DNA from 2 places in the Stenotrophomonas nitritireducens genome. Region 1 is predicted to be linked to the other one. Evidence: riboswitches for the same ligand, from Rfam matches in the RefSeq annotation. Region 1 holds a riboswitch; the other holds the start of a gene.
The links. A riboswitch is a leader RNA that binds a small molecule or an ion and turns the genes downstream of it on or off. The one in region 1 is predicted to bind cobalamin.
Positions count from the first base shown of each region.

Region 1 (15,983 bases):
CTTTTAAAGCTACAAAGCAATTGGGTCTGCTTGCTAGAAGCTTCCCCTCACCCCAACCCCTCTCCCGGAGGGAGAGGGGCTCAAGCGGTATTTACGCGGTCTTCTGGAACAACTCCCGCCCGATCAGCATGCGGCGGATTTCCGAAGTGCCTGCGCCAATCTCATACAGCTTGGCATCGCGCCACAAACGGCCGGCCGGGTACTCGTTGATATAGCCATTGCCGCCAAGGATCTGGATGGCTTCGCCCGCCGCCCAGGTCGCCTTCTCGGCCGAATACAGGATGGCACCGGCGGCGTCCTGGCGCGTGGTGCGGCCCTGGTCGCAGGCCTTGGCCACCGCATATACATAGGCGCGGCAGGCATTGAGGCCCACATACATATCGGCCAGCTTGGCCTGGATCAGCTGGAAAGTGCCGATCGCTTCGCCGAACTGCTTGCGCTCATGCACATAGGGCAGCACCACATCCAGCGCTGCCGACATCAAGCCCAGCGGGCCGCCGGACAGCACCACGCGCTCGAAATCCAGCCCGGACATCAGCACCTTGACCCCGCCGCCAACGCTGCCCAGCACGTTCTCGGCCGGCACTTCGCAATCCTGGAAGACCAGCTCGCAGGTGTTGGACGAACGCATGCCGAGCTTGTCCAGCTTCTGCGCGGTGGAGAAACCTTTCATGCCCTTTTCGATGATGAAGGCGGTGATACCGCGCGAACCGGCGTCCGGGTCGGTCTTGGCGTAGACGATCAGCACATCGGCATCGGGACCATTGGTGATCCACATCTTGTTGCCGTTGAGCACATAGTGATCGCCGCGCAGATCGGCGCGCAGCTTCATCGACACCACATCCGAGCCGGCGCCCGGTTCGCTCATCGCCAGCGCGCCGACGTGTTCGCCGCTGCACAGCTTGGGCAGGTATTTGTGCTTCTGCGCTTCGCTGGCATTCTTGCGCAGCTGGTTGAGGCAGAGGTTGGAGTGCGCGCCATAGGACAGGCCAATGCCACCGGAGGCGCGCGAGATTTCCTCCATCGCCACCACGTGCGCCAGGTAACCCATGCCGCTGCCGCCGTATTCTTCTTCCACGGTCATGCCCAGCAGGCCTTGTTCGCCGAGCAGGCGCCAGAGCTGGTTGGGGAAGTGGTTGCTGGCGTCGGCTTCGGCAGCGAGCGGGGCGATGTGCGCGGCGGCAAACTGCGCCACGCTCTCGCGCAGCATGTCGATTTCTTCGCCCAGATCAAAGGACAGGGTGGGGACGTGCATGGCTGGCTCCGGTACGGCGTGGCAATAAGGGGCGCACCGGGTTGGGGTGACGGGCAGGCCGTCGGCACGGGCGTTTGCCCGCAGCCTAGCGGCTCCCGGGCAAAAAGTGAATACAAATTCAAAAATTGAACATAGAATCAACAAATGGCTTACAAGCGCTCGGAATTGATGGAAAAACGGCTGGCGGGCAACCGCGAGCGGATCCTGGTCGCGGCCCGCCGGTTGGTGGCGGCCGGTGGATACAGGAATGCGCCGATCACCGCGGTGGCGGCCGAGGCGGGGGTGTCTACCGGTCTGATCTATCGGCATTTCCCATCCAAGGCGGAACTGTTCGTCGAGGTGCTCACCTTCGCCGTGGAGCACGAGTTGGAGATCCTGGCCGCCATCGCCGACGAGCCCTCGCCGGCACCGCAGCGACTGCAGCGGGCGGTGGCCTCGTTCGTGCGCCGCGCCATGGCCGGCCCCGGGCTGGCCTATGCCTTCATCGCCGAGCCGGTGGACCCGGAAGTGGAAGCCGAGCGTATCCGTTGCCGGCGTCTGTTCGGCGATGTGTTCAAGCGCATTCTCGAAGACGGCGTGCGCGCAGGTGAACTGCCGGCGCAGGATCTGGACATCAGCGCCGCCTGCATCGTCGGTGCCTTCACCGAAGCACTGGTCGGCCCCACTGCGCCCAGCCGTGATGGCCTGCGCGATGGCGAACACCTGGTCACTGCGATCAGCGCACTGTGCCTGCGCGCTGCAGGTGCCACGCTGCCGCACTGAGTGCCCGCATCGGCACAGCATGTTGCGTTGCCGCAGATGTGCGCATCTTGATGGGCATTGCGGGGGCGGGCAGACGCTGGTCTATACTCGCCCAGCAGCTGCTGGTCCACCGACAACTCGCCCGGGGTGATGAGACGTGCGGAATTACGACCTTGAATTTCTGAAGCGCTTTTCCATCGTGATCGCCACCCTGGCCATCATCACGATTGGCTTGATCATCTTCGCGTCTTACCTGCAGCACGCCATTCCAAAGGAAGTCTCGCCGACCGCGACCAAACGCATCGAGCAGCGCATCGCGCCGATCGGTGCGGTATACGCCGGCGCCACCGGTGCCTCCGCGCAGGCCGCCGCCTCCGCAGCGGCCGCCGCTGCAGCCGCAGCCAGCGGTGCCTACGGCGGCACGCTGGACGGCAAAACCATCTTCGACAACCTGTGCACCGCCTGCCATACCAGCGGCGTCGGCAACGCACCCACGCTGGACCACAGCCACTGGGACAAGCGCCTGGCGCAGGGCAAGGACACCCTCTACAAGCACGCCATCGAGGGCTATACCGGCCCGGATGGCGGCATCATGCCGCCCAAGGGCGGCAACGCCGGCCTCAGCGAGGAGCAGATCCACGCCGCCGTGGATTGGATGACCTCCAATCTGAAATAGAAAGCCGCCAGACTCACGCAGCTGGCAACCAACCCGATTGCTGCAGAATAGCCAGCGCCGCCCGAGCAGGGCGGCGCTTCTGTTTCCGTCTTTCCCGGAGTGCGTCCATGCGTTGTACCCGTACCCTGCTTGCCCTGGCCTTGGCTGCCGCCTGTTCCGGCGCGGCGCTGGCTGCCCCTTCCAAGCCCGTCGTGCTGCCGATCGGCAGCGTGCAGGGCGCCACCGAGCGCAGCCCCTACGCGGGCAAGAACGTCACCATCGAGGGCGCAGTGACCGCCGACATGCGCGATGGTCTGGGTGGTATCTTCGTGCAGGACGCCGGTGACGGCGATAGCAGCACCTCCGACGCCGTATTCGTGCGCGTGCCCAAGGAACAGGCGCTGCAGGTAGGGCAATGGCTGCGCATCACCGGTACCGTCGAAGAGCAGGCCGCCGGCAAGAGCGAGCAGAGCCTGACCACGCTGCAGGCGCAGAACATCCAGCCGGGCACCGCGCGGCCGCTGCCGGCAGCGCTGGTGTTGAGCGCGGCGCCGGCCAACTGGGAGGCGCTGGAAGGGATGCAGGTGCGCATTCCTGGCGGGCTGACCCTGGCCGGGCAGGACCAGCTGTCGCGTTACGGCGAGCTGACCGCGGCCTTCGGTGGCCGCCTGTGGCAGCCCAGCGAAGTGGCCGCCGCCGGCAGCCCCGAGCAGGCGGCGGTGATCGCCGACAACAACCGCCGCCGGCTGCGTTTGGACGATGCCAGCGGCAAGCGCGAGCCGGGCGCGGTGTCCTATCTGCCGGCGCAGGCGCTGCTGCGCAGCGGCGCCCAGCTGCGTGACGTGCAGGGCATCGTCGACCAGCGTTTTGATGGTGGCTACCGGCTGCAGCTGACCGCGCCGCTGCAGGTGGATGCCCAGCGTCCGCAGCAGGCGCCGAGCGTACCGGGCGGCCTGCGCATTGCCGCCTTCAATCTGGAGAATTATTTCAATGGCGACGGCAAGGGCGGCGGCTACCCGACCCTGCGCGGCGCCAAGACCGCCGAGCAGCAGGCCGCACAGCAGGCCAAGCTGATCACCACCATCGGCAGCCTCAATGCCGACGTCGCCGCGCTGATGGAACTGGAGAACGACGGCTACGGCCCGGGTTCGGCGATCGATCAGCTGGTGCGTGCGCTCAATGCCGCCCAGGGCAAGGACGGCGACTGGCGCTTTGTCGACGCTGGCCAAGGCCCCGGCGACAATCCGATCCGGGTCGGCATCATCTACCGCGCTTCAAAAGTGAGCCCGCTCGGCAAGCCGGCGGTGCTGGAACGCGAGCCGTTCGGTGAGCGCAGCCGCGTACCGCTGGCGCAGGCCTTCCGCATGGGCCGCAAGGGCACGCCGTTCGTGATGGTGGCCAACCACTTCAAGTCCAAGGGCTGCTCGGAAGCAAGCGGCGCCGACGCCGATCAGAACGATGGCCAGGGCTGCTGGAACGCGACCCGGGTGGAATCGGCCAAGCTGCTGCACAGCTGGTTGCAGGGCGACCCCACCGGCAGCGGCAGCCGCGACGCGGTACTGCTGGGCGACTTCAACGCTTATGCGATGGAAGACCCGATCCGCACCTTGAATGCCGACGGTTGGCAGGATGCGTTCAAGGTGGCCGGCGTGCAGCAGCCTTACAGCTATGTCTACAACGGCCTGACCGGCCGCCTGGATCACGCCTTGTTGAGCCCGGGCATGGCCGCGCGGCTGAAGGGCGCGGCCGAGTGGCATATCAATGCCGACGAGGCCGACGAGATGGGTTACCAGGGCCGCAACGTGCCGGGACCGTGGCGCAGCTCGGATCATGATCCGCTGTTGCTGGGGTTTGAGCCTTGATGGCAGGAAGTAGAGGGTAGGAACCAGGAACGAGTGGTGATTCTGGCGACGTGTTCGTTTTCGCTGGCTTGAGGTCGCCGGAACTGGGAGTGCAAGGAGAGGGTGGCCAGAGGGGGTTCTGCCCCCTCTCCCCTTGCGGGAGAGGGTTGGGGAGAGGGGGGCTCTTGGCGAACAACCAAGCAAGCGGCTACGCCGCCCCCTCTCCTGCCTTCGGCATTCTCTGCCACAAGGGGAGAGGAGAAGAGCCGCAGCTGCAGTCCCTCAGAGCGTCCCGCGCGCAATCAGGGCAATCGCCACCACCGCCAACGCCAGACCAAACCGGTTCCATGCGCTGGTCTTCTCACCGAACACCAGCACGCCGACCAGTGCACCCAGACACACCACGCCGATGTTCATGCTGGCAAAGATCGTTGCCGGGCTATCCGGCAGCGCCTGGTGCGCGCGCACGTAGAACAGGATGTTGCCGAAGTTGAGCAGGCCAAGCAGCAGGCCATAGCCGAGATTGGCCAGCGTCATCCGGCTTTTGCCGATGAAATGCCGCTGCAACTGCCAGCCCAGCATCAGCACGAAGGCGATGCCGAAGCTCACCAGCAGCGCGGCAGTGGAAGGCGTTCCGGCTGCAGCCACCTGCTTCAGCAGGATGTCGATCAAGGCAAAGCCTGCCCACACACCCAGCAACCAGCCCCAGCTGGTACGCGAATGCTGCTTGGTATCGCCATCACGCGCGCTCACACCAACAATGGCCAGCAGGCCCAGCCCGAGGCCGGCCAGCTTCCAGCCATTGGCCTGTTCGCCGAACAGCAGGAAGGCGGCAGCCAGCGACAGCAGCAGGGACAGCCGCTGGGCCACGTCGCTGCGTACGATGCCGGCCTCGCGCACCGCCCGTGCCAGCACCAGGAAGATGCCTGGCAGCGCCACAGCCAGCCCTAGCAGTGCCAGCCACGGGGTATGCCCGCTCTGCAGCGACTGCAGCGAAGGCTTGAGCAACAGCAACGACAGCACGCTGGCGGCAAGGTAGTTCCAGGTCACCGCCTGGGCGATGTCGATGCCGCGGCGCGGTGCCAGTTTCAGCAGCACCGATACCAGAACGCTGCAGATCACACTCAGGACAAGGAAATGCATGGAGTTGGACAGTTGTGAAGGCCGGGCGTGAAGCCGCCGGACGGGGCCGCTATTATGGCCGCATGCAAACTCTCCCATTCCCCCACGAATCGGCGACGCTGATGTTGGACGGCCCGGCCGGTCCTCTGGAAGTCGGTGTCGACCTGCCCGAGGGCGAGGCCGCTGCCCGTCCCATCATCGCGGTCATCTGTCACCCGCTGTCCATCGAGGGCGGCAGCATGCACAACAAGGTGGTCACCATGGTTTCGCGCGCGCTGCGCGACTTGGGTATCACCACCGTGCGTTTCAACTTCCGCAGCGTCGGTGCCTCGGCCGGTACCTACGACAACGGTGAAGGCGAAGCCGACGATCTGCGCGCCGTGGTCAACTGGGTGCGCAGTGAGCGCCCGGACGCCGCGCTATGGCTGGCCGGCTTCAGCTTCGGCGCCTATGTGTCGTTGCGCGCCGCCGCACAGCTGCAGCCGCAGGCGCTGATCTCGATCGCGCCGCCGGTCGGCCGCCGCACCTGGGATTTCTCGGAAGTGCAGCCGCCGGCCAACTGGTTGGTGGTGCAGGGCGATGCCGACGAAGTGGTGGATGCGCACAGCGTGTACCAATGGCTGGAGTCGCTGCCCAATCCGCCGCAGCTGGTGCGCATGCCCGATACCTCGCATTTCTTCCACCGCAAGTTGATCGATCTGCGTGGCGCGATCCAGCATGAAGTGCGGCGTTGGCTGCCCGACGGCAGCAACTGAGCATGGATGCAATGATCCCCTCACAACGCTACGCCGCCGGCGTGGCCCGTGGCGATTGGCGCGATGATGTTGCCCAGCATGCGGCCCTGGCCGAGCTGGACCGCATCCACCTGGCAATCGTCGACAGCGCGCAGGACGGCTGGCTGGACCGGCTGTCAGCCTTCTGGAAAAAGCCCGAGCCGGTAAAGGGGCTGTACTTCTGGGGCGGCGTAGGCCGCGGCAAGACCTTCCTGGTCGACCTGTTCTATGACGGCCTGCCGATCGAGCAGAAGTACCGCACCCATTTCCATCGCTTCATGCGCGGCATCCACGAGCAGCTGCACCTGCACCAGGGGCAGAGCGACCCGTTGGCCAAGATTGCCCAGCAGTGGCGCGACAAGTTGCGCGTGCTGGTGCTGGATGAGTTTTTCGTCACCGACATTGGTGATGCGATGTTGTTGGGGAGGCTGCTGGAGCGCCTGTTCGCCGAGGGCGTGACCCTGGTGACGACGTCCAATACCGCAGTGGAAAACCTCTATCTCAATGGCCTGCAGCGCGACAGTTTCCTGCCGGCCATCGCGCTGCTGCAGAAGCATTGCGTCGAGTTGTATGCCGAAGGCACCGAGGACTACCGCATGCGCGCGCTGACCCGCTCGCCGGTATACCGCGCCCCGCTGGATGCGGAGAGTGATGCCTGGTTGGCCGGGCGCTGGAAGGAGCTGAGCGGTGCCGAGGAGGCACGTGGTGGCAACATCCAGATCGAAGGCCGCAAGATCCCGGTGCGTGGCCGCGGCAAGAGCATCGCCTGGTTCGATTTCGCCGCGCTGTGCGAAGGCCCGCGTGGTCCTTCGGACTACATCGAGATCGCACGTGAGTTCACCACGGTATTGCTGGGTGGCATCCCCCATTTCGATCGCATGAACGAAGACGCGGCGCGTCGTTTCGTCAACCTGATCGATGAGCTGTACGACCGCCAGGTCAACCTGGTCTGCACCGCGCAGGACGCACCGCCCCTGCTGTACAGCGGCACCCGCCTGGCCGGCGCCTTCGAGCGTACCGCCAGCCGCCTGATCGAGATGCAGAGCGCCGAGTACCTGGGCACCGCCCACCGCCACTGAGCCGGTAGTGCCGAGCGATGCTCGGCAGGGGGCCTTACCGATAAAGCATCCCTGTAGTGCCGAGCCATGCTCGGCAAGGGGCATTACCGATAAGGTCCTCTGCCGAGCATGGCTCGGCACTACGGAGGAGGGGTTTAACCCCACTCCGCATCCCCATCCGTTTCCATCTCCGTACGCCGCATCACGCGGCCCGCATGGAGCAGGAATCATGGGTAGCTCGAAGCTTGTAAACAGGCCGGCAGTTCGCAGCATGGCGCTGGCCGCCGCAGTGACGTTGTTGCTCGGCCTGCCGGTGGCAGCGGAGGTGCGCCACACGCCGTTCCCGGTCGCGGAGGGCAGGGGGGATCTCAAGGCGCCGGCCACGCAGCGCATGCGCCAGACCCAGCCCAACTTCCACGCGCCCGCCGCCACCATCTGCAGCGATACACCGGTATTGCGTGAAGTCGCCGATCCCAGCCCGAAGCCGCAGCAGCACAACATCGCTGGGGGAGAAGCCCGGCTGCGACGCGGTGATGGCTCCCGTGCGGAGGCGAAGATGATGGCGCCACCGTCCCCGCCGGCGCCGGTTGCACCTTCGCCTGATGCAGCCGTTGCCGAAGCGGCCGCCGACGGGAGTTACGCTGTTGCGGAAATGCCGATGGCGCCGGCTTCCAGCAGCACTGCCGTGCGCCAGCAGCAGGAAGTTGTTACCGCCGGTGGGTCGACGACAACGCCGACTTCGCGGCCTTCCAGCAGTTCCTGCAAGGTCACGAGGAAGCCAACACCCTCGGCCGTGATATCAGCGTGCGCCACCGCTTGCAGTTGGTGGATGCGCAGGGCCGGCCGGTTCCGGATGCGGAGGTGGCGGTAAGTGCACGCAATGGTGCGCGGATGTGGGCGCGTACCGACGCCGGTGGCCAGGTGTGGGTGCACCCCAACGCCTTTGATAACCGTGATTCGGACAGCTATCAGGTACAGGTACGCCGCGCCGGCAGGACCGTGAGCGCAGCCCTGCAGCGCGGGCAGAAGAATGCCTTGCAGGTGGTGGTGGCCGATGCAGCGCTGCCGGCGCGGGCAAAACTCGATCTGGTGTTCATGGTGGATGCCACCGGTTCGATGGCCGATGAGATCGACAAACTGCGTGACTCCCTGCAGGGGATCGTGCGCGATATTGCCAAGCTGCCGTCCAATCCGGATATCTGCCTGGGCCTGGTGACCTACCGCGACCGTGGCGACGAGTACTTCGTGCGCGGTTGGGACCTGAGCAACAACGTGTCTGCCTTCCAGAAGGTGCTCGATGGCGTGCAGGCCAATGGCGGTGGCGACTATCCGGAAGCGATGAACGAGGCTTTTGATCATGCGGTGCAGGCGATGAACTGGCGCGGCGCCTCGACCACGCGCCTGCTGGTGTCGCTGGCGGACGCGCCACCGCACATGGACTACCCGCAGCCGCGCTATGAGCAGACCATGCTGGCGGCGCTGGGCAAGGGCATCAAGGTGTTGAGTGTGGCTGCATCGGGCCAGGACACCACCGGCGAGATCGCGCAGCGGCAGATTGCCCAGTACACCGGCGGTCGTTTCATCTTCCTCACCTACAAGGATGCCAATGATCCTTCCAGCGGCCCAGGCAGTGAGACCGTGCATGAGGTGGATAACTATTCGGTCGATACCCTGGACAAGCTGGTGGTGCGGCTGGTGCGCGAGGAACTGGCGCAGCTGCCGAAGGGGTGATGCTACGACCCCCTCCCTTTGGCGAAGCCAAGGGAGGGTTTGGGGAGGGGTTGGCTTTTGCGGCCGTTCAAGCAATGCCAGCTTCGCGGCTTACGCCGCTCCCACAAGACCATGCCCTGTAGTGCCGAGCCATGCTCGGCAAGGGCTCTACCGGTAAAGCTCCTGCCGAGCATGGCTCGGCACTACGCCGCCTTCCATTTGGCGAAGCGTAGGGGAGGGGGTTGGCTTTTGCGGCCTTTCAAGCAATGCCAGCTTCACGGCTTACGCCGCTCCTACAAGACCATGCCCTGTAGTGCCGAGCCATGCTCGGCAAGGGCTCTACCGGCAAAGCTCCTGCCGAGCATGGCTCGGCACTACCAATATCAGTGATTTTTAGCGTGCAGGCAGCGGGATGCTGCGGTCAGTGGCATCTTCGCGTGCCGCCATCGGGGCGTTATCGTCGCTAACCCACATCATCTGCAGTGGCTGGCCGTTGAAGCGGAACTCCAGTGCCGACTGCAGGCGATCAAGTCCTTGGACCTGTGTGCAAAGGGATTGTGCATGTTGTTCCAGTGCAAGCGCGCGGGCTTCCAGGCGCTGGTCCAGCTCCTCGCCGAGCTGGTCTGCATGCGCGTCCAGCTTGTCCTCGCGACCGGTAAATACCGCCCACAGAACGCTGCGGGCGATGGAGCCGCTCAGGGTCTCGGCAGCATCCTGGACCCGCGCTTCGAAGCCCTCGTTGAAAAGATCCCGCTCCCAGCGGCCGCGGCCAATGGTCTGCTCGACAAAATGTTCGGCCTCCCTGCGCAGCTTGCGGACCTTGCGGGAGTTAGCGTGGCCTGTCAGACCCTCATACACCGCATCCAGCGTATCGAAGCTGATGCCCACCGATTCGGTGGCGATGCCGGTGACCGCCGGCATCAACTGGCGTACCCCGACTTCCAATGCGCGCAATCGCTGGGCATCATCGGGTGACACTTCCTGCATGTGGCCATCCACGCTCAACTGACCATCGTGGAAAACGATTTCGCGCAAGCTGGCAGTGTCGCGGCGCAACCAGATACCGCCGCCATCGACCAGCACGTCGTAGTCGGTTTCGACGCCGCATTGGGCGGCCGACAACCGCGGGGACTTCATGTTGGCGGCGTGTCCGGCAGCAGGTAGCAGCAACAGCAAGGCGGTGAGTCCAATCGCGCGCATGGTGTGAGTTCATCCTTGAGGGTAAGGCCAGCTTCATCGCCCGGGCGGTGTTTGGCCTCGGCCGAAAGTCATGCCCTGTTGGGCGCGCCACTGGCCGGTCCGCTTCAAATCCACGTTTTGCCTCAATAAAGTGCTCGCCACCTACTTGACTGCGCAGTCTTTTCGGACAGTTCCAATCACCAATATCCGTACAGTTGCAGCGCAGCCCTTATGCCCCAAGGCTCGCCATATTTTTACTAGATTTGGTGTTGACCCTGCCATGTACCCACACTATCTTGTGTCCCGTCGGTTCCAACGGGGCGTGCCTCGTTGGATTGAAAGGGAAGCCGGTGACGCCGTTAAGGCCATTCCGGCACTGCCCCGCAGCGGTAATTGGGAACGACCCCGCCACACAGCACTGAGGCAAGCGGCCTTGGGAAGCGGCGGAGTAGGAAGAAGGCCCTGGCCTTCGCGCCCATGAGTCCGAAGACCTGCCGACAGCCACGCGATGCACACCGCGTGGTGCCGGCTGCGGTGTCTTCGAGGGGAAGACGGCTGGTGACGTGGTGCCGTGGCTGCTGCGACCGTCGGGTCGTGGGCTGTCGCGGCTGCTGCGACGCCGTCCTTCCATGCTCGCGCCTCCGTACCGGCTCTGCTTTCTGCGCGGGCAGGAGCTGCGTGCATAACGTTTGCAAGGACACCATCGTCGTGACTGCCACTCATACTGACGTCGCTCCGGCTGAAGCCGGTTTTGAACTGACCCCGCCGCCGACCGCCACCGCCATGAGCGTGACCAAGCGCAATGGCAGCACCGAGCCGGTAGACCTGAACAAGATCGTCCGCGCCATCCAGCGCTGCTGTGAGGGCCTGCATGCGGTGGACCCGATGCGCGTGGCCACGCGCACCATCTCCGGCCTGTACAACGGCGCCAGCACCCAGGAACTGGATGAGCTGTCGATCCGTACCGCCGCGCTGCTGATCGGCGAAGAGCCCGAATACGGACGCCTGGCCGCGCGCCTGCTGGCCAACTTCATCGGCAAGGAAGTGTCCGGGCAGGAGATCCATGCGTTTTCGCAGTCAGTCGGCCGTGGCCACGAAGTGGGCCTGATCAACGACCGCCTGCTCAATTTCGTGCAGGTCAATGCACGCAAGCTCAACGATGCGATCGATCCGGGTTACGACCTGAACTTCGATTACTTCGGTCTGCGCACCCTGTATGACCGCTACCTGCTGCGTCACCCGCATACGCGCAAGGTCATCGAAACGCCGCAGCAGTTCTTCCTGCGCATCGCCAGCGCGCTGAGCGAAGACGTGCCCGAAGCACTGGCGCTGTACCAGCGGCTGGGCAGCCTGGACTACCTGCCGTCCAGCCCGACCCTGTTCAACGCCGGTACCAGTCACGAGCAGCTGTCCTCGTGCTTCCTGCTGGATTCGCCGCAGGATTCGCTGGAATCCATCTATGACCGCTATGCCGATATCGCGCAGCTGTCCAAGTTCAGTGGCGGCATCGGCGTCAGCTATACCCGCGTGCGCTCGCGCGGCTCGCTGATCAAGTCGACCAACGGCCACTCCAACGGCATCGTGCCGTGGCTGAAGACGCTGGATTCCTCGGTGGCTGCGGTCAACCAGGGTGGCAAGCGCAAGGGCGCGGCCTGCGTGTATCTGGAAACCTGGCACGCCGACATCGAGGACTTCCTCGAGCTGCGCGACAACGCCGGTGACGATTCGCGCCGTACCCACAACCTCAACCTGGCCAACTGGGTGCCGGACCTGTTCATGCAGCGCGTGGAAGCCGACCAGGAATGGTCGCTGTTCGACCCGCGCGTGGTGCCGGAGCTCACCGACCTGTACGGCCCGGCGTTCGAGCAGGCCTATGTGCAGGCTGAAACCCAGGGCAAGGCGCGCAAGAGCGTGTCCGCCCGCAAGCTGTATTCGCGGATGATGCGCACCCTGGCCGAGACCGGCAATGGCTGGATGACGTTCAAGGACAAGTGCAACCTGGCCAGCAACCAGACCCTGCGCGCCGGCAACGTGATCCACCTGTCCAACCTGTGCACCGAGATCCTGGAGATCACCTCCAACGATGAGACCGCGGTCTGCAACCTGGGCTCGATCAACCTGGGCAACCACCTCGACGCCCACGGCGACTTCGATTTCGAGAAGCTGGCCGAGACCGTGCGCCTGGCCGTGCGCCAGCTTGACCGCGTCATCGACCTGAACTTCTACCCGATTGAAACCGCCCGCCGCGGCAACCTGCGCTGGCGCCCGGTCGGCCTGGGCTGCATGGGCCTGCAGGACGTGTTCTTCCGCAAGCGCATGGCGTTTGATTCGGACGAAGCCCGCGCGCTGTCGGCCAAGATCGCCGAGGCCATCTACTTCCACGCACTGGAAGTGTCCTGCGAACTGGCCCAGGAACGCGGCAAGCATCCTTCGTTCAACGACACCCGTGCCGCCCATGGCGAACTGCAGTTCGACGCCTGGAACGTGGTACCGGAAGATACCGCGCGCTGGGACGCGCTGCGTGAGCGCATCAAGCAGCACGGCCTGCGCAACTCGCTGATGATCGCCATTGCGCCTACCGCCACCATCGCCTCCATTGCCGGTTGCTACGAATGCGTGGAACCGCAGGTGTCCAACCTGTTCAAGCGCGAAACCCTGTCCGGCGATTTCCTGCAGATCAACCGTCATCTGGTGACCGAGTTGAAGCAGCTGGGTATGTGGACGGCGGAGATGCGCGATGCGATCAAGCTGGCTGACGGCTCGATCCAGAACCTGCCGCAGATCCCGGAAACGCTGCGGCATATCTACCGCACCGCCTGGGAACTGCCGATGCGTTCGCTGATCGACATGGCTGCTGACCGCGGCGCCTTCATCGACCAATCGGCTTCGCTCAACCTGTTCATGGAAAGCCCGAACATCGGCGCAATGTCGTCCATGTACATGTACGCGTGGAAGAAGGGCATCAAGACCACCTATTACCTGCGCTCGCGTCCGGCCACCAAGATCGCCAAGACCACGGTCAGCAGCTACACCCCGGTAGAAGCCGTGGCCTGCTCGCTGGAAAACCCGGAAGCCTGCGAAGCCTGCCAGTAATTGCTCAAGCCCCTCTCCCGCGCGCGGGAGAGGGGTTGGGGTGAGGGCGCTCTGCAAGCAAGCAGACCCAAGCCTCCCAGTACCAACCCTCATCCGGCGCTGCGCGCCACCTTCTCCCGCAGGGAGAAGGGAATGGAGATCCAACATGTCCGAGTCCCCCCGTCAAATGCTGCTCGATCCCGGCTTCGAGCTGACCCTGCGTCCGATGCGTTACCCGGACTTCTACGAGATGTACCGCAACGCCATCAAGAACAGCTGGACGGTGGAGGAGATCAATTTCCAGATCGACATCACCGACCTGCACCAGAAGATGTCGCCGGCCGATCAGCATCTGATCCACCGCCTGGTCGCGTTCTTCGCCACTGGCGATTCCATCGTGTCGAACAACCTGGTGCTGAACCTGTACCAGCACCTCAATGCGCCGGAAGCGCGCATGTACCTGTCGCGCCAGCTCTACGAAGAAGCGCTGCACGTGCAGTTCTACCTGACCCTGCTGGACAACTACCTGCCGGACCCGGAAGAGCGCTTCAAGGCCTTCGCGGCAGTGGAGAACATCGACTCGATCAAGAAGAAGGCCGACTTCTGCTTCAAGTGGATCGACTCGCTGCAGGAAACCAAGCGCCTGGAAACCCGTGAGGACCGCCGCCAGTTCCTGCTCAACCAGATCTGCTTTGCCGCCTGCATCGAAGGCCTGTTCTTCTTTGCCGCCTTCGCCTACGTGTACTACTTCCGTTCGCGCGGCCTGCTGCCGGGGCTGGCCTCCGGCACCAACTGGGTGTTCCGCGACGAGAGCTGCCACATGGAATTCGCGTTCGAGTGCGTGCGCAAGATCCGCGCCGAGGAACCCGATCTGTTCGACGCGAAGATGGAGCAGGAGGTCTACCAGATGCTGGAAGAAGCCATCGACTGCGAAGTTCAGTTCGCCGAGGACGTGCTCTCCGGCGGCGTGGCCGGCATTTCCACCCGCGACATGCGCCAGTACCTGCAGCACTGCGCCGACAACCATTTCCTGAAGCTGGGCATGGCCAAGAAGTACAACGTGCGCAACCCGCTGCCTTTCATGGAGCTGCAGGACGTGCAGGAACTGACCAACTTCTTCGAACGCCGTGCATCTGCCTACCAGGTCGGCGTGCAGGGTGAAGTAGCGTTCGATATGGCGTTCTGATTTTCGCCTGCGCCAAGCGCGCTTGGCTCCCTCCCTTTCACCGCAGGTGAAGGGGAGGGCTGGGGAGGGGGGCTTCAGGCTCTACACGTAAAGCCTGTTCGCTTTTTTCAGGATGCTCAGGCAACAGCAACAGCAACAGCAAAGGCACCCCTCCCCAACCCTCCCCTGCGCGTTGCGCAAGGGAGGGAGTAGAGCGGGGCGTCGCGGCTGTGCTTGTCTCCCTCCTTTTCACCGCAGGTGAAGGGGAGGGTTGGGGAGGGGGGCCTTTGCTGTTGCTGAGGCTTTATCGGCTTCGCGGCTTACGCCGCTCCTACAAAGCCTTGGCTGCGTACACAAGCTGCACAGCCGGGCGGGCGTATCATCGGCGTGAACTTACAGGTGATCGCCATGACCCCCATCCTCGAAACCAATCCGCCGGTTGAAGTCCGCATGGCGGAAATCGTATTCCCCAACCACGCCAACCATATGGGCACGCTGTTCGGCGGCCAGGCGTTGGCGTGGATGGACAAGGCTGCGTTCCTGGCTGCTGCCCGTTATTCGCGCTGCACGGTGGTTACCGCACGCTCGGACCAGGTCGATTTCAAGCTGCCGATCCGCATCGGGCAGATGGTGGAAACCATCGGCCGGGTGGTCCGGGTAGGGCGCAGTTCGATGCATGTGGAAGTCGAACTGATTGCCGAAGACCTGCACAGCGGTGAACGCAAGCTCTGCACCAAGGGCAGCTTCGTGATGATCGCACTCGATACCGAAGGCCACCCAACCAGCGTGCCGGCACTGCCGACACCGGCCTGAGTGATGCGGCGATGACGACTTCTTCGGTCCAGCCCGGGCGTTTGTCGCCGGCGGTGATCACCGAACTGCCGGAGTTCATTGCCAGCCATCGGCGCCTGTTCGTGGTCACTGGCGCCGGTTGCAGCACCGACTCCGGCATTCCCGATTACCGCGACAGCGACGGCCAATGGAAGCGCACGCCGCCGGTGACCTACCAGGCCTTCATGGGCGAGCAGGCAACCCGCCAGCGTTACTGGGCGCGCAGCCTGCTGGGCTGGCCGCGTTTCGGTCAGGCGCGGCCCAATGCCAGCCACCATGCGCTGGCGGCGTTGGAGGCGGATGGCCGCGTCGAACTGTTGTTGACGCAGAACGTGGACTGCCTGCACCAGCGTGCCGGCAGCCATACCGTGATTGATCTGCACGGGCGGCTGGACCAGGTGCGCTGCATGGGCTGCGAACGGCGCAGCCCGCGCGAGCTTCTGCAGCAACGCCTGCTCGCTGCCAACCCGGGCTGGGACGCGTTGCACGCGGGCATCGCGCCCGACGGTGATGCCGATCTGGAAGCCGATTTCTCCAGCTTCAACGTGCCCGCCTGCGAGGCCTGTGGCGGCGTGCTCAAG
Region 1 is NZ_CP016756.1:2,601,179-2,617,161, forward strand. Features, by position in the region: gene BCV67_RS10875 (isovaleryl-CoA dehydrogenase) at 92-1,255, opposite strand; gene BCV67_RS10880 (TetR/AcrR family transcriptional regulator) at 1,400-2,017, shown strand; gene BCV67_RS10885 (c-type cytochrome) at 2,154-2,672, shown strand; gene BCV67_RS10890 (ExeM/NucH family extracellular endonuclease) at 2,780-4,513, shown strand; gene BCV67_RS10895 (EamA family transporter) at 4,775-5,635, opposite strand; gene BCV67_RS10900 (alpha/beta hydrolase) at 5,698-6,369, shown strand; gene zapE (cell division protein ZapE) at 6,372-7,466, shown strand; gene BCV67_RS20105 (hypothetical protein) at 8,082-8,258, opposite strand; gene BCV67_RS10910 (vWA domain-containing protein) at 8,250-9,176, shown strand; gene BCV67_RS10915 (DUF2884 family protein) at 9,549-10,355, opposite strand; cobalamin riboswitch at 10,625-10,848, shown strand; gene BCV67_RS10920 (ribonucleoside-diphosphate reductase subunit alpha) at 11,118-13,427, shown strand; gene BCV67_RS10925 (ribonucleotide-diphosphate reductase subunit beta) at 13,573-14,592, shown strand; gene BCV67_RS10930 (acyl-CoA thioesterase) at 14,980-15,384, shown strand; gene BCV67_RS10935 (NAD-dependent protein deacetylase) at 15,438-15,983, shown strand, end outside.

Region 2 (15,983 bases), 370 kb from region 1:
CAGGGTCAGCTGGTACTCGCGGCCCGGCTGGTTGTACCAGGCAACGGTTTCGTAGTCGCGGTCGAACACGTTGGCGGCCTTGGCCTGCAGGCTCCAGGCATCGTTGATGGCGTATTCAACGCGCACGTCCATGGTGCCGTAGCCGGCCAGGCGAACGGTGTTGGCGGCGTTGTCGAAGCGGTGGCCACTGCCAGCGGCGGTAATACCAAGACGCAGCGGGCCGAAGCTCTTGTCCACGTCGATGCGGCCGCTGGTGCGTGCGCGGCGGGCCAGCAGATTGTCGTAGCTGGCGGCACCGGAGGTGTGGTCGCGCGGGTCGGTGAAGCTGGCCTGGGCGTTGATGTCAAAACCGGCCAGCGAAACAAAGCCGGTCAGCTCGGCGCCACGGATGCGCGCTTCGGCGACGTTGACCAGGTCGAAGTTGCTGTCGTAGCCGATCAGCTGGTCGACGCGGGTTTCGTAGGCGTTGAAGGTCCAGTTCCAGTTGTCGGCGTACTGCGCGATGCCCAGGTTCAGGCTCTTGGATTCTTCCGGCTTCAGATTCGGGTTGCTGAAGCCCGGGTAGTACAGGTCGTTGAAGGTCGGCGCCTTGAAGCCGGTGCCGGCGCTGGCGGTCAGGCGCAGGCCATTGCCGAAGGCAAAGCCATAACCCAGGCTGCCAGTGGTGTGGTTGCCGAACTGCTCGTTGTCGTCGTTGCGCACGCTGGCCTGCAGCGTGTGCGCGCCGAACTGGCCCTGGTACTCGGCAAACACGCCCAGGTTGTCGCGCTGGTCGATGTCGAAGGCGGTGGAGCTGGTGACCTTGTCGTTCTGCCAATCGGCACCGGCGGTGATCTGCTGGCCTTCGGCGAAGCTGAAATCGCCCTGCACGCTGGCGGTGTCGCGGCGGGTGTCGAAGGCGCTGGCGAAGCTGCGGGTGCCGGCGTCGGCATCGGCGAAGTAGTTGTCGGCTTCGTCGCGGTTGCGGCCAACCTGGGCAGTCAGGCGGAAGGCATCCGAAGCGGTCCAGGCGAGCTTGGCACCGTAGACCTGCTGGCGGTTGTCGGCTTCGTTGCCGCCAAAGATGCTGCCGTCGTATTCGTTGAAGCTGTCGGCATTGAGCACGTGGCCTTCCAGGCTCAGCGTGTCGGTCAGCGCATAGCCGCCGCGCACGTTGATCGAGGTGTTGCGGTAGCCATCGCGGTCCGGCTCATCGGCGAAGCAGCCCGCGCCCCAGCCAGCGGCGGTGCCACGGCAGGCGTTGATGCCGTCGGTCTTCTGGTAGCCGCCCTGGGCCGAAATCCAGCCGCGCTCACCGCGGTTGCTGAAGCCGGCGCTGACCTGGCGCAGGTTGTTGCTGCCGGCGGTGATCGCCAGGTTCTGCTGCAGGCCCTGGCCGGCAGTGCGGGTGAAGATCTGGATCACGCCGCCAATGGCCTCGGAGCCGTACAGGCTCGAACGCGGGCCGCGCACGATTTCCACGCGTTCGATCTGGTCAACCGGCAGGTCCTGCAGTGCGGCCATGCCATTGGTGGCCGACGCCACGCGCACGCCGTCCACCAGCACCAGCACCTGGTTGGAGTTGCTGCCACGCAGGAACAGCGAGGTGATCTTGCCGGTGCCGCCCTGGTTGGCGAAATCCAGGCCAGCGCGGCCGCGCAGCAGTTCCTGCAGCGAGTTGGCCTGGCTGCGGTCGATCTGTGCACGGTCGATGACCTGCACCGGCACCACGCTGTTCTCGATGGAGATCGGGGTGCGGGTGGCGGTAACCGTGACGTCGTCCAGCTCGGTCGGTGCGTTCTGCGCAGCGGCAACGCCTGGCAGCGCCAGGGCAAGGGCGAGGGAAAGGGTGTGGTAAGACAGTTTCATGGAAGCTCCTGAGCCTGCACGCTCCCGCGCAGGCGGATGGGGAAGGCTGCCAGAGGAGGGAGAAGACGGAGGCGGCGCACACGGCGCTACAGCCGCCGCCATGCCCTCCGCATCGCAACCAGTCGGCTTTCGGGCCGGTCTCCGGACTCGCAGGCGAAGCAGCCTTGCTGCTTCCGTCCAGACGCCTTCCCGTGCCGTGCACAGTGGCGCCATGTCTGGACTTGTCCTGCTTACCGTTGCGGGGGCAGCGCCGGAATGGCGACATGCTGGAGATCCAGCAGTGCGCGGCACCGGCTTCCCGTTTCAACCGGCCGGCAATGCCGGTCGGTCACCCGAAAGTGCGCGCATTCTATGCCATTGCCGGCAGCCCTGCCGGAATGGCTGTTCACGACAGCGCGGCGGCAGCGAACCAAACCCAAGGTAGCCCGGGTAAGCGCCAGCGCACCCGGGAACTGCAGGGTGCCGCAGCTTGCAGCAACGCTCGACGCCGATTTCCCCGGGTGCGCTGCGCTTACCCGGGCTACGTTCCTGTTCGCGCCAGTGTGGCGGTAGCGCACCATGCCCAAGGTAGCCCGGGTAAGCGCCAGCGCACCCGGGAAGTGCAGGGTGCCGCAGCTTGCAGCAACGCTCGATGCCGATTTCCCCGGGTGCGCTGCGCTTATCCGGGCTACGTTCCGTTCGCGCCTGTGCCGCCAACCGGCAACACCAATGGGCGGTAATGCCTGCCGAATGGCTAGAATGCGGGCTGCAAACGCAGTATCGGAAGTGTCGTGACAGAAACATGGTACGGGCAGGCCTGCGGGCAGCCTTCGCAGGAATACCGGCAGCGTGCGCTGGCCCGCCAGCGCCAGCTGACCAAGCCGGAAGGCGCCTTGGGCCGCTTGGAGACATTGGCCGTTGAACTGGCAGCGCTGCAAGGCGTGGATCAGCCGGGGGCGCAACGCGTACCGGTGGTGGTGTTCGCTGGCGACCACGGTGTCACCGCGCAGGGGGTTTCGGCCTATCCGGCGGAAGTGACGGTGCAGATGCTGCACAACTTTGCCGGCGGTGGCGCCGCCATCGCGGTGCTGGCGCGCGAACTGGGCCTGCCGTTGCACGTCTGGGATGTGGGCAGCCGCGCTACCTCGGCCATTGCCGGTGTGGTCAGTGCCAAGACGCGTTACGGCACCGACGATTTCAGTGCCGGGCCGGCAATGTCCGCCGACGACCTGGACGCCGCATTCGATGCCGGCCGCCGCGCGGTGGAAGTGGCCTGCGCCGACGGTGCGGACCTGCTGGTGTTCGGTGAGATGGGCATTGGCAATACCACTGCCGCAAGTGCCTTGGCTGCGGTGCTCGGCCCGCTGCCGCTGGAAGAACTGGTCGGTGCCGGCACCGGTCTGGATGCGGTGCGCATGGTGCAGAAGAAGAACCTGATCGCCCGCGCGCTGAGCCTGCATGGCGAGGCGATCACCGCCGCGCAGTCGCCGGGCCTGGAGGCACTGCAGCGCGTGGGCGGTCTTGAGATCGCCGCGATCAGCGCGGCGATGATCGCCGCCGCGCAACGCCGGGTTCCGGTGCTGGTGGATGGCTTCATCGTCTCTGCCGCTGCGCTGGCGGCAGTGCGCATCAATCCCAGCCTGCGGCCATGGCTGCTGTTCTCGCATCAATCGGCCGAGCGGGGTCACATCCGCTTGCTTGAGGCGCTGCAGGCGCAGCCGTTGCTGGCATTGGACCTGCGGCTGGGCGAAGGCTCCGGCGCGGCGCTGGCATTGCCGCTGGTACGCATGGCCTGTGCCCTGCACAACAGCATGGCGACGTTTGCCGAAGCGGCCGTCGCCGATCGCGATGGCAACGCATGATTCTTGATCTGCTGCGGCATGCGTCCACCGGGCGCGCCGGCCACCTGGACGGGCGTACCGATCCGCCCTTGGTCGACGGTGCGATGGATGCCTTGTACCGCTGCCATGCCGGTATCGGCTGGAGCCGGGTGATCAGCTCGCCGCGCCGTCGCGCGCTGGATACCGCGCATGCGCTGGTGGCCGGCAGCAACCAGTTCTGCGAGATCCATCCGGATTGGGCCGAGCTCGATTTCGGCGATTGGGACGGCCTGCATTTCGATGAACTTCCCGCCGAGCAGTTGGCCGGGTTCTACAGCGAGCCGCATGACGTGGTGCCGCCCAATGGCGAATCCTGGCAGCAGTTCCAGGCACGCGTGGAAGAACAACTGCACCGCCTGGTGGACGAAGATGATGGCGACGGCCAGCCGGTATTGGTGGTCAGCCACGCCGGCGTGCTGCGGCTGGTGGTGTCGCGCGTTTGTGGCATGGCTTTGTCGTCGTTGTGGGCGATGCGCATTGATTACGGCACGCGCGTGCGGCTGCGCGTTGAACGTGGCGAAGACGGCCTGCTGTGGGGCGAACTGCTGGAGTTGCGACAGCCATGAGCGTGCGCCGACTGATCCTTGCCATCCAGTTCCTGACCCGGCTGCCCACGCCGCAGGTGCGCGATTTCCGTCAGCAGGATCTGAGCAGGTCGGCGGTGTACTACCCCTTGGTCGGCGCCATCATCGGCGTATTGCTGGCGCTGCCGCTGTATGGCTTGGCTGAGCGGCCATGGTTGGCCGGCGCCTTGACCCTGCTGATGTGGGTATGGGTGACCGGCGCCTTGCATCTGGATGGCTTGGGCGATGTGGCCGATGCCTTCGGTGCGGCGCATCGCAACCCGCAGCGCTTCCTGGAAGTGCTCAAGGACCCGCATATGGGCGTGTTCGGCGTGGTCACGCTGATCATGCAGTTGCTGCTCAAGTTTGTGCTGTTGACCGAACTGGCGGTAAGCCCATTGTGGTTCGGGATCGTGCTGGTGCCGGCCTGGGCGCGCTGGGGCACCTTGTGGTGGAGCCAACGGATACCGTCGCTGCATGGCGATGGCCTTGGCGAGCGTTTTTCCTGGCAGCTGCGTCCTGCGGTGATGTGGCTGTGGGCGTTGCTGCTGGCGGCGATCAGCGTGTTTGTTGCCTGGCCGTTGCTGCTGGCGTTGTTGCTGGTGCCGCTGGTGGCGCTGTGGTGGAAGCGCAAACTCGGAGGCATCTCCGGCGACGGCCTGGGTGCCAGCGTCGAAGTCACTGAAACAGTGTTACTGCTGGCCCTGGTGATAGCAGCAAATGTTGTAGGAGCGGCGTAAGCCGCGAAGCCACAGTTGCTGCCGGCGCCGCGCATGGCGAACTACCCGCAGCAATTACCGTGCGATCTGCTGGATGGCCAGCCTCGCGGCTGATGCCGCTACAAAAGAAAACCCGGTAGGTGTGGGAGCGGCGTAAGCCGCGAAGCCATAGTTGCTACCGGTGCCGCGCATGGCGAACCACCAGCAGCAACTGCTGTGTGATCTGATGGATAGCCAGTTTCGCGGCTGACGCCGCTCCTACAAAAGAACATCCGGTACTTGTAGGAGCGGCGTAAGCCGCGAAGCCACAGTTGCCGCCGGCGCCGCGCAAGGTGAACTAACAGCGGCAACGACTGTGCGATCTGATGGATGGCCAGCCTCGCGGCTGACGCCGCTCCCACAACAGCCTACGAGGCTTCACTCCTCGAAGCGAATCTCGCGGGTCTCTTCTTCGTCGGCATCAGGCTGCATATGCGTTTCGTGCACCGGGCCGGCCAGTTGCCCGGCGCGTAAGGTGGGCAATCCGGCAACTGCGATTTCGTACTCGGCAACCAGTTGCTGGCGGCGCGCTTCGGGGATTTCCTGCCAATGACAGCCGAGCAGTGCACCTTCCAGCGAATACAGCAGGTTGAGGCTGGGCTTGAAGCCGGCGCGACGAACTTTCATGAACGCCGCGACCGGGCCGATCGCGCTCAGATCCTGCTCGCTGCGCAAACCGACCTGACGCAGCCAGGCTGCACTCTTGGGGCCGATATTGCGCAGCTTGGGCGCGCTCATTGCAGCGCCTCGACAAATACCTGGGCGATGGCTTCCAGGCCAAGTTGATCATCGGCGTCAAAGCGCGCGAGCACCGGGCTGTCGATATCCAGCATGCCGATCAGTTCGCCGTTGTGCACCAGCGGCACCACCAGTTCCGAGCGCGAGGCCGAGTCGCAGGCGATATGCCCGGGGAAGGCATCCACGTCGTCGATGCGCTGGGTCTGGCGGCTACTGGCCGCGGCACCGCATACGCCCTTGGAGAGGGGAATGCGCACACAGGCCGGCAGGCCCTGGAACGGACCAACCACCAGTTCCTTGCCGTCGTAGAAGTAGAAACCCACCCAGTTGAGCTCTGGCAGCGCGTGGTAGACCAGCGCCGACAGGTTGGCGGCATTGGCAATCCGGTCGGCTTCGCCATAAACCAGTGCGCGGGCCTGGGCCAGCAGCTGGGCGTACTGTTCCGGCTTGCTGCCGGTGAGTGTGTCGGTACTGAACATCGTTGAGAGTCTAGCCGCTGCGTGACCCGCGATTCTGCCAGCGGCTGCCGGCAAACGCAGCCATCGCCAATGGAATGCTGGATCGCGGGCAAAAAAAGACCCGGCAGCGGGAGGGAGCTGCCGGGTCCGGATTGCGCGGGGGAGGGACCGCGCAAATGCTGTTGTAGGGGTATCAGCGGGCCTTGCGTTCGGCCTTGGCGGCAAACGGTTGGCTGGCGAGTGCGCCCAGCGCTGCGCTGGTTTTCAGGCTGAGCCCGACCACTTCCTGGTTGGCGCTGGCCAGCCGTTCCATGCTGTCGCGCGCCAGCTGCATTCCCTTGGGCAGCAGCGCCTGCAGATCCGCCTGCGCGCCGGCCTGCGCCAGTTCGCCCAAGAACCCGGCTGCCGCGGTGGTATTGCGCTCGAACGCACGCAACTGCACCCCGAACACGCTTTCCGCATTCTCCAGCGCAAGCCGGTTGGCACGGTTGGCGGCAGCGGTGAGCTGCTGGGTATAGCTGCTGAAGTCGTTGAACTGAGCGGACATCGGTGCAATCCAGCTGGGCGTGTTGCGTTGCAGCATAGCGTGGATTTTGCGCAGTGCAACATTCAATAGTGAACGGTTCAGTATCTCGCTTCTCTGTAGAGCCGAGCCATGCTCGGCTGGAGCCTTATCGGGAAAGCCTCTGCCGAGCATGGCTCGGCACTACGGCTCCCTCCCTTTGCCGCAGGCAAGGGGAGGGCTGGGGAGGGGTTGGCTTTGCGGCCCCTTTCAAGCGCTGCCAGCTTCGCGGCTTACGCCGCTCCTACAGAACTGCGGTGCTTGCTTCGGTAAGGCTTCTGCCGAGCATGGCTCGGCACTACCGCTCCCGTCAGGCGGCTTTGTCGCCCTTGTAGCTGCAACCCGAAGTACAGGTCTCGTGCACCACTACTTCGCTGAGCAGCGGCAGTGCCGGCTTCAGCTTCTCCCAGATCCACATCGCCAAGCGTTCGCTGGTGGGGTTTTCCAGGCCGGGGATGTCGTTGAGGTAGTTGTGGTCGAGCTGGTCGTACAAGGGCTGGAAGGCGGCCTTGAGCTCGCTGAAATCCATGATCCAGCCGGTCTCCGGGCCGGGCTCGCCGCTGACCCGCAGCTCGATGCGGAACGAGTGGCCGTGCAGGCGCGAGCATTTGTGGCCGGCCGGGACGTTGGGCAGCCGGTGTGCGGCTTCTAGGGTGAAAACCTTGAAAATATCCATGAGCGCAATTGTAGGGCGACGCCGCCGTTGCGCGTATCCGCCCGTGATGCCAGTCATGTTTTCATATCCATCAAGATAGAGCGATGTAACGGTTGGTTATGTGCGAATGCAGCAAAGTGATTGGCCGGACATTTGCCTGTCATGAGGTACTGCCCGGGTTGTCATTCACCTCCTCCGGATTCCATGCCTACTCGTTCCCTGCTCGCCTTCGCGGTGGCCGCTGCTGTCGCCGCTCCCTCCCTCGCCCTGGCTGAAACGGCTGCCGATGGCAGCAAAACCCTCGATGCGGTGCGTGTCACCGGTTCCAACATCAAGCGCACCGATACCGAAACCGCCAATCCGGTGCAGGTGATTGAACGCCAGCAACTGGAGCAGACCGGCAAGGCCAGCGTGGCTGACCTGCTGCGCTCGATCTCAGCCAATACCGGCAATGCCAGCAACGAAACCAGCAACAGCGGCTGGGCTTCCGGTTCGGCCGGCATCGGCCTGCGCGGCTTGTCGCAGAAGAACACGCTGGTGCTGCTCAACGGCCGTCGCCTGGCCAACTACGGTTTCCCGGCAGGTGGCCTGTCTGACACGTTCGTTGATCTCAACGCGCTGCCGCTGGTCGCCGTTGAACGCATTGAAGTGCTCAAGGATGGCGCCTCGGCCGTGTATGGCTCGGACGCGGTTGCCGGCGTGGTCAACATCATCACCCGGCAGAATTTCGAAGGCGCCGAAGTCGGTGTCAGCGGCGGTACCTCCGATGCCGGCGGCCTGGATCAGCAGAACCTCAAGTTCGTTGGCGGCATCGGTGATCTGCAGAACGATGGCTACAACATCCTAGTGTCGCTGGAAGGCTATAACCGCGACCGACTCGACCAGGACCAGCGCGAGCTGACCCGCTCGGGCATCTACACCGACAAGGCGGGCGGGCGCTGGAATGGCTGGTCGGCGAAGGGCGCGCGTTATCTGATCAGCGGCAAGTCGGTGCCGATGCTTGATGCCGCCGGCAACTGCCCGGAAGGCACGGTACTCACCGCCAGTGCGCCGATCGATGGTCTGGCCGGCGACACCTGCGCCTTCAACCAGGCGCCGTACACCACGCTGATTCCCTCGACCAAGCGCTGGCAGGCCTATGTCAACGGCACGCTGCGCATCAGCGACTCGGTGGAAGCGTTCGCCGATGTGATCTACAGCGACATCAAGGGCGTGTCCTGGTTCGGTTCCAGCCCGTTCTTCACCCTGGAAAGCGGGCGCTTTGCCCTCAACGCCGATACCGGCCTGGCCGAGCCGGTGCGCTCGACCCTGCCGGCATCCAATCCGTACAACCCGTATGGCGTGGACGTACCGATCGAGTACACCTTCTTCAACCTGGGCGGCACCATCAAGACCAACCGTTCGCGCTCCTATCGCGGCGTGCTTGGCCTGCGCGGCCAAGGCGAGAAGTGGGATTGGGAACTGGGCGCCTTCCAGGCCGCCAGCAAGCAGCGCGAAACCGTGTCCGGTGGCTTTGCCAACCGCTGGACGCTGTATGACGCCCTGGCCACGGGCAGCTATAACCTGCTCAACCCGTCGGCCACCGATCCTGCGGTGCTGGCAGCCATCGGCCTGAGCACGCTGCGCCCGGCCGATTCGGTGCTCAAGGGCATCGACGCCAAGGTATCCGGCACTCTGGGTGAAACCTGGGCTGGCCCGATTGGTTTCGCCGCAGGTGCAGAATGGCGGCAGGAAAAGCTCGACTCCGACAATCCCTGGCAGATCGATGCCGGCCTGCAGGTGCGCCCGGCCATTGCCGAAGTACACGGGCAGCGCCAGGTCAGTGCTGCCTACGCGGAAGTCAGCGTGCCGCTGCACAGCACGCTGGAGTTGCAGGCGGCTGCGCGCGCGGATCACTACAGTGATTTCGGCAATGCCTTCTCGCCCAAGCTGGGCCTGCGCTGGCAGCCGTTGGACTGGTTGCTGGTACGTGCCGCGGCTTCGCGTGGTTTCCGTGCGCCGTCGTTGTCGGAGAACTCGGCATCGACCAGCATCGCCTACGGTTCGGTGGTGGACCCGCACGATCCGGACGTGGCCGGTTCGCGACAAAACCCGACCTTCTTCACCGTAGGCAACACCAACCTCGACCCGGAGCGCACCCGCAGTTTCAACGCCGGCTTCGTGCTGTCGCCGTGGCAGAACACCAACCTCAGCGTGGACTATTACCGCATCAAGCTGGACAACCTGATCGGCAGTGGCAACACCACCACGCTGGTGGCGGAAAACGACCCGGCCAATGTGCTGCGTGATGCACGCGGCAAGCTGTTGGCGGTCTACAACCGCTACCAGAACCTGAGCGAGCTGGAGACGTCGGGCATCGATGTGGAGCTGCGCCAACGCTGGCAGACGGCGGCTGCGGGCGATTTCGGTCTGTCTTCGGCGCTGACCTACGTGATCGACTACAAGCGCCCGCAGGTGGTTGGTGGCCCGCTGGTGGATTACGCCGGTTCCAACCTCGGCCCCTCGCTGCCCGATACCAAGGCCACCACCACGCTGGATTGGGCGCTGGGTGATTGGCGCACCGCACTGACCTGGTATTACACCAGCAGCTATGACCAGCAAGGCAGTGCTGCTGCCAAGGCGGTGCAGAAGCAGGTGGCCAGCTACAGCCAGTTCGATCTGTATCTGGGTTACACCGGCATCGACAAGCTGACCGTGTACGCCAAGGTGCAGAACATCGGTGACCGCCAGCCGCCCTACGACGCCACCTTCCCGGGCGTGCGTGCGCCCTACGACTTCAGCCAATACGACCTGCGTGGCCGCTATTACACGCTGGGCTTTGATTACCGCTTCTGATTCGAAGCCCTCGCCCTTCGGGAGAAGGGGGCAGCTCTGTAGAGCCGAGCCATGCTCGGCTGAGGCTCTACCGGTAAGGCTTCTGCCGAGCATGGCTCGGCACTACATGGTGCTTCAGCTCGCAGCGATCTAGCCCTCCCGCTCGCGGGAGAGGGGGTTGGGGTGAGGGCCGCTTTGTAGAGCCGAACCATGCTCGGCTGGGGCTCTACCCGTAAGGCCTCTGCCGAGCATGGCTCGGCACTACAGGGTGCTTCAGCTCGCAGCGATCTAGCCCCTCTCCCGCACGCGGGAGAGGGGTTGGGGTGAGGGCCGCTTTGTAGAGCCGAGCCATGCTCGGCTGGGGCTCTACCGGGAAGGCCTCTGCCGAGCATGGCTCGGCACTACATGCATCGATTTTTCCGAAATTTCGCAACAAGGTTCATGCAATAGGGGAGTGCAATACACATGTCGTTTCGCCTTTCACGCCTGCTGCCAGTGCTGTTGCTGGCAACGCTTATCAGCCTGTCACCGGCCTACGCCCAGAACAGCTACTACTTCCCCGCCGCGCAGCAGTTCGACGCGAAGGTGCCATCACCGCAGCAATTCCTTGGCTACGAGATCGGCAGCCACTACACACGCCACGACCAACTGGTTGCCTATTTCAACGAACTGGCGCGGGTTTCGGACAAGGTCAAGGTCGAGGTGATCGGCCAGAGTTATGAGCAGCGGCCGCTGCTGCTGGTGACCATCACCTCGCCGCGAAATCATGCGCGCAGCGTCGAGATCGCCGCGCAGCGACAGGCATTGATCGATCCTGCGCAGCCGCTACCGGGTGCCGATGCACCGGCAGTGGCCTGGCTGGGTTACAGCGTGCACGGCAACGAAACTTCCAGCGGTGAGGCGGCAATGCTGACCGCCTATTACCTGGCCGCCAACCAGGATGCGGAAACCGAGCGCTGGCTGGATCATGCCGTGGTGGTGATTGATCCGGCGCAGAACCCGGATGGCCGCGACCGCGCGGCAAACTGGCACAACGCCTGGGCCTCGCAACCGCCGTCGGCCGACCCGGCAGACAAGGAGCACGTGGAGCCTTTCCCCAGTGGCCGCGTCAACCACTACTTCACCGATCTCAACCGCGATTGGCTGGCCTTGTCGCAGACCGACAGCTGGCCCAAGGTTGCCGCGTTCCATCGCTGGTATCCGAACATCCAGATCGACTTCCACGAGATGGGCAAGGACAGCACGTATTACTTCGAGCCCTCGCCGAAGAGCATGGAAAGCCCGCTGCTGCCCAAGTCGTCCTACGAGGCCAACAAGTGGCTGGCGCGTTTCCATGCGCAGGCGCTGGATGCACTGGGTTCGCTGTATTACACCGGCGAGAACTTCGACAACTTCTCGCCAATCTACGGCTCGACCTACCCGGATTTCCATGGCGCGGTGGGCGTGACCGTTGAGCAGGCCAGCTCGCGTGGTCTGGTGCAGGAGTCGGTCAATGGCCCGCTGCATTTCAACTTCACCGTCCGCAACCAGGTGGCGACGGGCCTGGCCAGCGTGCGTGGTGCGGTTGAGGACAGGGATCGTCTGTTTGCCCTGCAGAAAGAGTTCTTCCGCAGCGCATTGAAGCAGGCGGCCACCTATCCGGTGAACGATTGGGTGTTTGGCGACGCGGCAGATGCCACGTTGACCAACAAGCTGCTGGCTGTGCTGTTGCAGCATCGCATCGAGGTGCATGCGCTGGCGCGTGATATTGAGGTTGATGGCAAGCGCTTTGTGGCTGGCTCGGCCTATGTGGTGCCGGCGCGGCAGCCGCAATTTCGTCTGGCGCATGCCATCTTCGAGTTCACGCCGGCAGTGAAGGGCGATGTGTTCTACAGCGGCACTTCGTACGCGGTGGCACCGGCGTATGGCCTGCGTTACGCGGGCAGCCGTGGTGCATTGCCGGGTGGTGCGCTGGTGGAAGCGGTGCCCACGCAGCAAGGTGGCATAAGTGGCGGCCGGGCAGGTTTTGCCTATGTCGCCGACGCACGTGATTTCGGCAGCTACCGTTTGTTGGGTGCCTTGCTGGGCGACGACGTGCGTGTACGCACTGCACACCAGCCGTTCACCGCCGCTACCGCCACCGGCGATGTTGCGTTCGGGCAGGGAGCGGTGGTGATTCCGGTAGCGGGACAGCGCCTGGATGGCGAAGCGCTGCAGGCCAAGGTGCTGGCCGCCGCGCAGGCGGCGGGTATTATGGTGCATGCGCTGGCCAGTGGCCGCGCTGCCAGCGGGATTGATCTGGGCAGTGACAGCGTGCGTGTTCTGCGCAAGCCGAGCATCGCGCTGGTGATGGGCGAGGGCGTATCTGCCACCGAGATCGGCTCGACCTGGTTTGCGCTGGATACCGCACTTGGCCTGCCTTCGAGCAAGATCGACCCGGTGCAGCTCGCCAGTGTCGACCTGTCGCGCTACACCTCGATCGTGCTGTCCGGTGGCAGGTACACAACGGTCAGCGATGCCGGCGTGGCAGCGCTCAAGCGTTGGATTGCTGCGGGTGGTTCGCTGGTGGTCTATGGCAGCGGCGCCCGCTGGGCGATCGACAAGGGTCTGGCCGAGGCCAAGCTGCGCGATGGCGACAAGAAGGATGATGCCGAGCGTTTGGATTTCGGTACGGTGCGTGACGTGTTCGCGCTGGGCCGTGTCAGCGGCAACATCCTCAGTGCTGATATTGATCCGACCCATCCGTTGGGCTTTGGCGTGCAGCAGCGCCGCATCTGGGTGAACAAGGAAGGCGGGCAGGTCTTGGAGCCGGCGAAGAATGCTTTCCTCAACGTGGTGAACATTGATCGCGAGCCGGTGGTGAACGGCTATCTGTCCGATGCCAACCGTGCACGTGTTGCAGGGTCGAGTTATCTTCAGGTGGTGCCGACCGGTAGCGGCAACGTGGTGTTGTTTGCTGATGACCCGGCGCATCGCAAATATTGGTATGGCACGGAGCGTCTGCTGCTCAATGCCTTGTTGCAGGCGAACTATCTGAGCACGCCCAAGCAGCGCGGGGAGTAGTGCTTGAAGCCCCTCTCCCGTTTCACGGGAGAGGGGAATCGTGGCAAGGCCAAGCAGCTTCTGTAGTGCCGAGCCATGCTCGGCAGGGGCTTTACCGCAAAGCAAAGGCTGCCCTCATCCGCCCCTGCGGGGCACCTTCTCCCGCAAGCGGGAGAAGGGACAAGCTCAAAGCCAAAGCTCAAAGCCAAAGCTCAAAGCCAAAGCTCAAAGCCAAAGCTCAAAGCCAAAGCTCAAAGCCAAAGCTCAAAGCCAAAGCTCAAAGCCAAAGCTCAAAGCCAAAGCTCAAAGCCAAAGCTCAAAGCCAAAGCTCAAAGCCAAAGCTCAAAGCCAAAGCGCAAAGCCAAAGCTCAAAGCCAAAGCTCAAAGCCAAAGCTCAAAGCCAGAGTTCAAGGCCAGAGTTCAAGGCCAGAGGGGCAAGCGCGGTGCCTGGTTCCCGACGTGGCAATGACGGCCCTTCCCTTCTCCCGCTTGCGGGAGAAGGTGCCCCGCAGGGGCGGATGAGGGGCGCTTCTACCATTGATTCGGCCGTTGCAAAAACCCCCAAAGCCAAACGCCCACAAACCAGAAAGGCCGACGCAATGCGTCGGCCTTTCCTTTGCAACTCATCTCATCCCAACAACAAGCTGGAATCAGGCGCTGGTACGGCTCTGGCCACGGCCGCCACCGCCACGACGCTGACCACCACCCGGGTGCGCATCACGACGCTGCTGGCCACTGCCGGCATTGCGCTGGCCGCCCGGCTTCTGCGGCTGGCCGCCACGGCCGCCGCGCGGCGCATCGCCGGTCGGGCGACGTGCGGCATGGCCGCCGTTGCCGCGACGCGGAGCCTTCTGGCCGCCCGGATGCTCGGCCTTGCCCGGCGCGCTGTTGCCCCAACGGATCGGAGTATGCGGCTCGAAGCCCGGTACATCGCGGATGTCCATATCGCGGTCGAGCAGACGCACGATCTGGCGCAGCAGCTTGGCTTCGTCCTGCGCAACCAGCGACACGGCTTCACCGGTCGAACCGTTGCGGCCGGTACGACCGATGCGATGCACGTAATCTTCCGGCACCATCGGCAGGTCGTAGTTGATGACCTTCGGCAGCTCGTTGATATCGATGCCGCGGGCGGCGATATCGGTGGCCACCAGCACGGTCACGCGGCCGGCCTTGAAGTCGGCCAGTGCACGCAGGCGCTGACCCTGGCTCTTGTTGCCGTGGATCGCGGCGGTCTTGATGCCGGACTTCTCCAGGAAGTCCGCCAGCTTGTCGCAACCATGCTTGGTGCGGCCGAACACCAGCGTCTGCACGCGGGAGTCCTTGGCCAGCAGGTGCAGCAGCAGCTCACGCTTGCGCGCGCCATCAACCGGATGCACACGGTGGGTGATGGTCTCGGCGACGGTGTTCTTCGGCGTAACCTGGATCTGCTCCGGGTTGTGCATGAACTCCAGTGCCAACTGCTTGATGCTTTCTTCAAACGTTGCCGAGAACAGCAGGGTCTGGCGGTTCTGGCGCGGCAGCTTGGCCAGGATGCGCTTGATCGACGGCAGGAAGCCCATGTCGAGCATGCGGTCGGCTTCGTCCAGCACCAGGATCTCGACGCCGGACAGGTCGACGCTGCGACGCTCCAGGTGGTCGATCAGGCGGCCCGGGCAGGCGACCAGCAGGTCGACGCCACGGCGCAGGATGTCCAGCTGGTTGCCCATGCCGACGCCGCCGTAGATGCAGGCGCTGGGGATGCGCAGGTACTTGCTGTAGCCGCGCAGGCTGTCATGCACCTGGGTGGCCAGTTCGCGAGTGGGGGCCAGCACCAGCGCACGCGGGCGGCGCGGGCCGTTGCCCACGCTCTGCGGCGAGGTAGCCAGGTGCTGCAGCAGCGGCAGACCAAACGCGGCGGTCTTGCCGGTACCGGTCTGGGCGCCGGCCAGCAGATCGCGGCCGTCCAGCGCAAGCGGAATGGCCTGCTCCTGGATCGGGGTCGGGTTTTCGTAACCCTGCTCGGCGAGCGCGCGCAGCAGGAAGGGCGCAAGGCCCAGGTTTTCAAACGACATGGAGTGCTCCGAAACATGAATAACGCGCGCCCGAAGGGGCTTGCGTTGCTGATCATTGAAGATCAGCTGATCTCGGAGCGTTCCCGTAAACCGCGCTGCAAGATCTGGATGCAACCAACGCGGTGCGCTGGCTGGAATGCGTGACGATAGGCGTCGGAGTGGGGGCGGGCGGGCGGATGGGCCAGATGGCCGCTGATCCTGCACCGCCGGCGGTCCCTGAGGGAAACGGACGGCCGCTGGCAGACCGCGCTAGTCTAAGGGATTGTTGGCGCAGGCACAAAAACCCCTGTTCAGCTTTCCACCGGAAGGCTGGTCGTGGCCGGCTTATTCATTACAATTGAAACTTATTTCTACGCAGACTGGACACTCCCATGAAGCTTGGTTCCCTGAAGGAAGGCGGCCGCGACGGCACCCTGATCGTGGTTTCGCGTGACCTGACCCGCGCCGTGCGGGCCACTGGCATTGCCGCCACCCTGCAGCAGGCGCTGGAGGACTGGTCCAACCTGGCGCCGCGTCTGGCCGCCCTGTCCGAGCAGCTCAACGCCGGCACTGTGGAGGGCGAGTTTGCCGTGGACATGCAGGCGCTGGCTGCGCCGTTGCCGCGTGCCTATGAGTTTGTCGATGGCAGCGCCTACCTGCCGCACGTGGCACGGGTA
Region 2 is NZ_CP016756.1:2,966,608-2,982,590, forward strand. Features, by position in the region: gene btuB (TonB-dependent vitamin B12 receptor) at 1-1,848, opposite strand, end outside; cobalamin riboswitch at 1,964-2,199, opposite strand; gene cobT (nicotinate-nucleotide--dimethylbenzimidazole phosphoribosyltransferase) at 2,619-3,689, shown strand; gene BCV67_RS12530 (histidine phosphatase family protein) at 3,686-4,273, shown strand; gene cobS (adenosylcobinamide-GDP ribazoletransferase) at 4,270-5,010, shown strand; gene BCV67_RS12540 (TfoX/Sxy family protein) at 5,407-5,766, opposite strand; gene BCV67_RS12545 (GAF domain-containing protein) at 5,763-6,245, opposite strand; gene BCV67_RS12550 (phasin family protein) at 6,418-6,771, opposite strand; gene queD (6-carboxytetrahydropterin synthase QueD) at 7,097-7,462, opposite strand; gene BCV67_RS12560 (TonB-dependent receptor) at 7,646-10,276, shown strand; gene BCV67_RS12565 (M14 family zinc carboxypeptidase) at 10,721-13,297, shown strand; gene BCV67_RS20155 (hypothetical protein) at 13,338-13,745, shown strand; gene BCV67_RS12570 (DEAD/DEAH box helicase) at 13,927-15,327, opposite strand; gene BCV67_RS12575 (fumarylacetoacetate hydrolase family protein) at 15,699-15,983, shown strand, end outside.
Region 2: another riboswitch for cobalamin. It lies ahead of btuB (TonB-dependent vitamin B12 receptor); the one in region 1 lies ahead of BCV67_RS10920 (ribonucleoside-diphosphate reductase subunit alpha).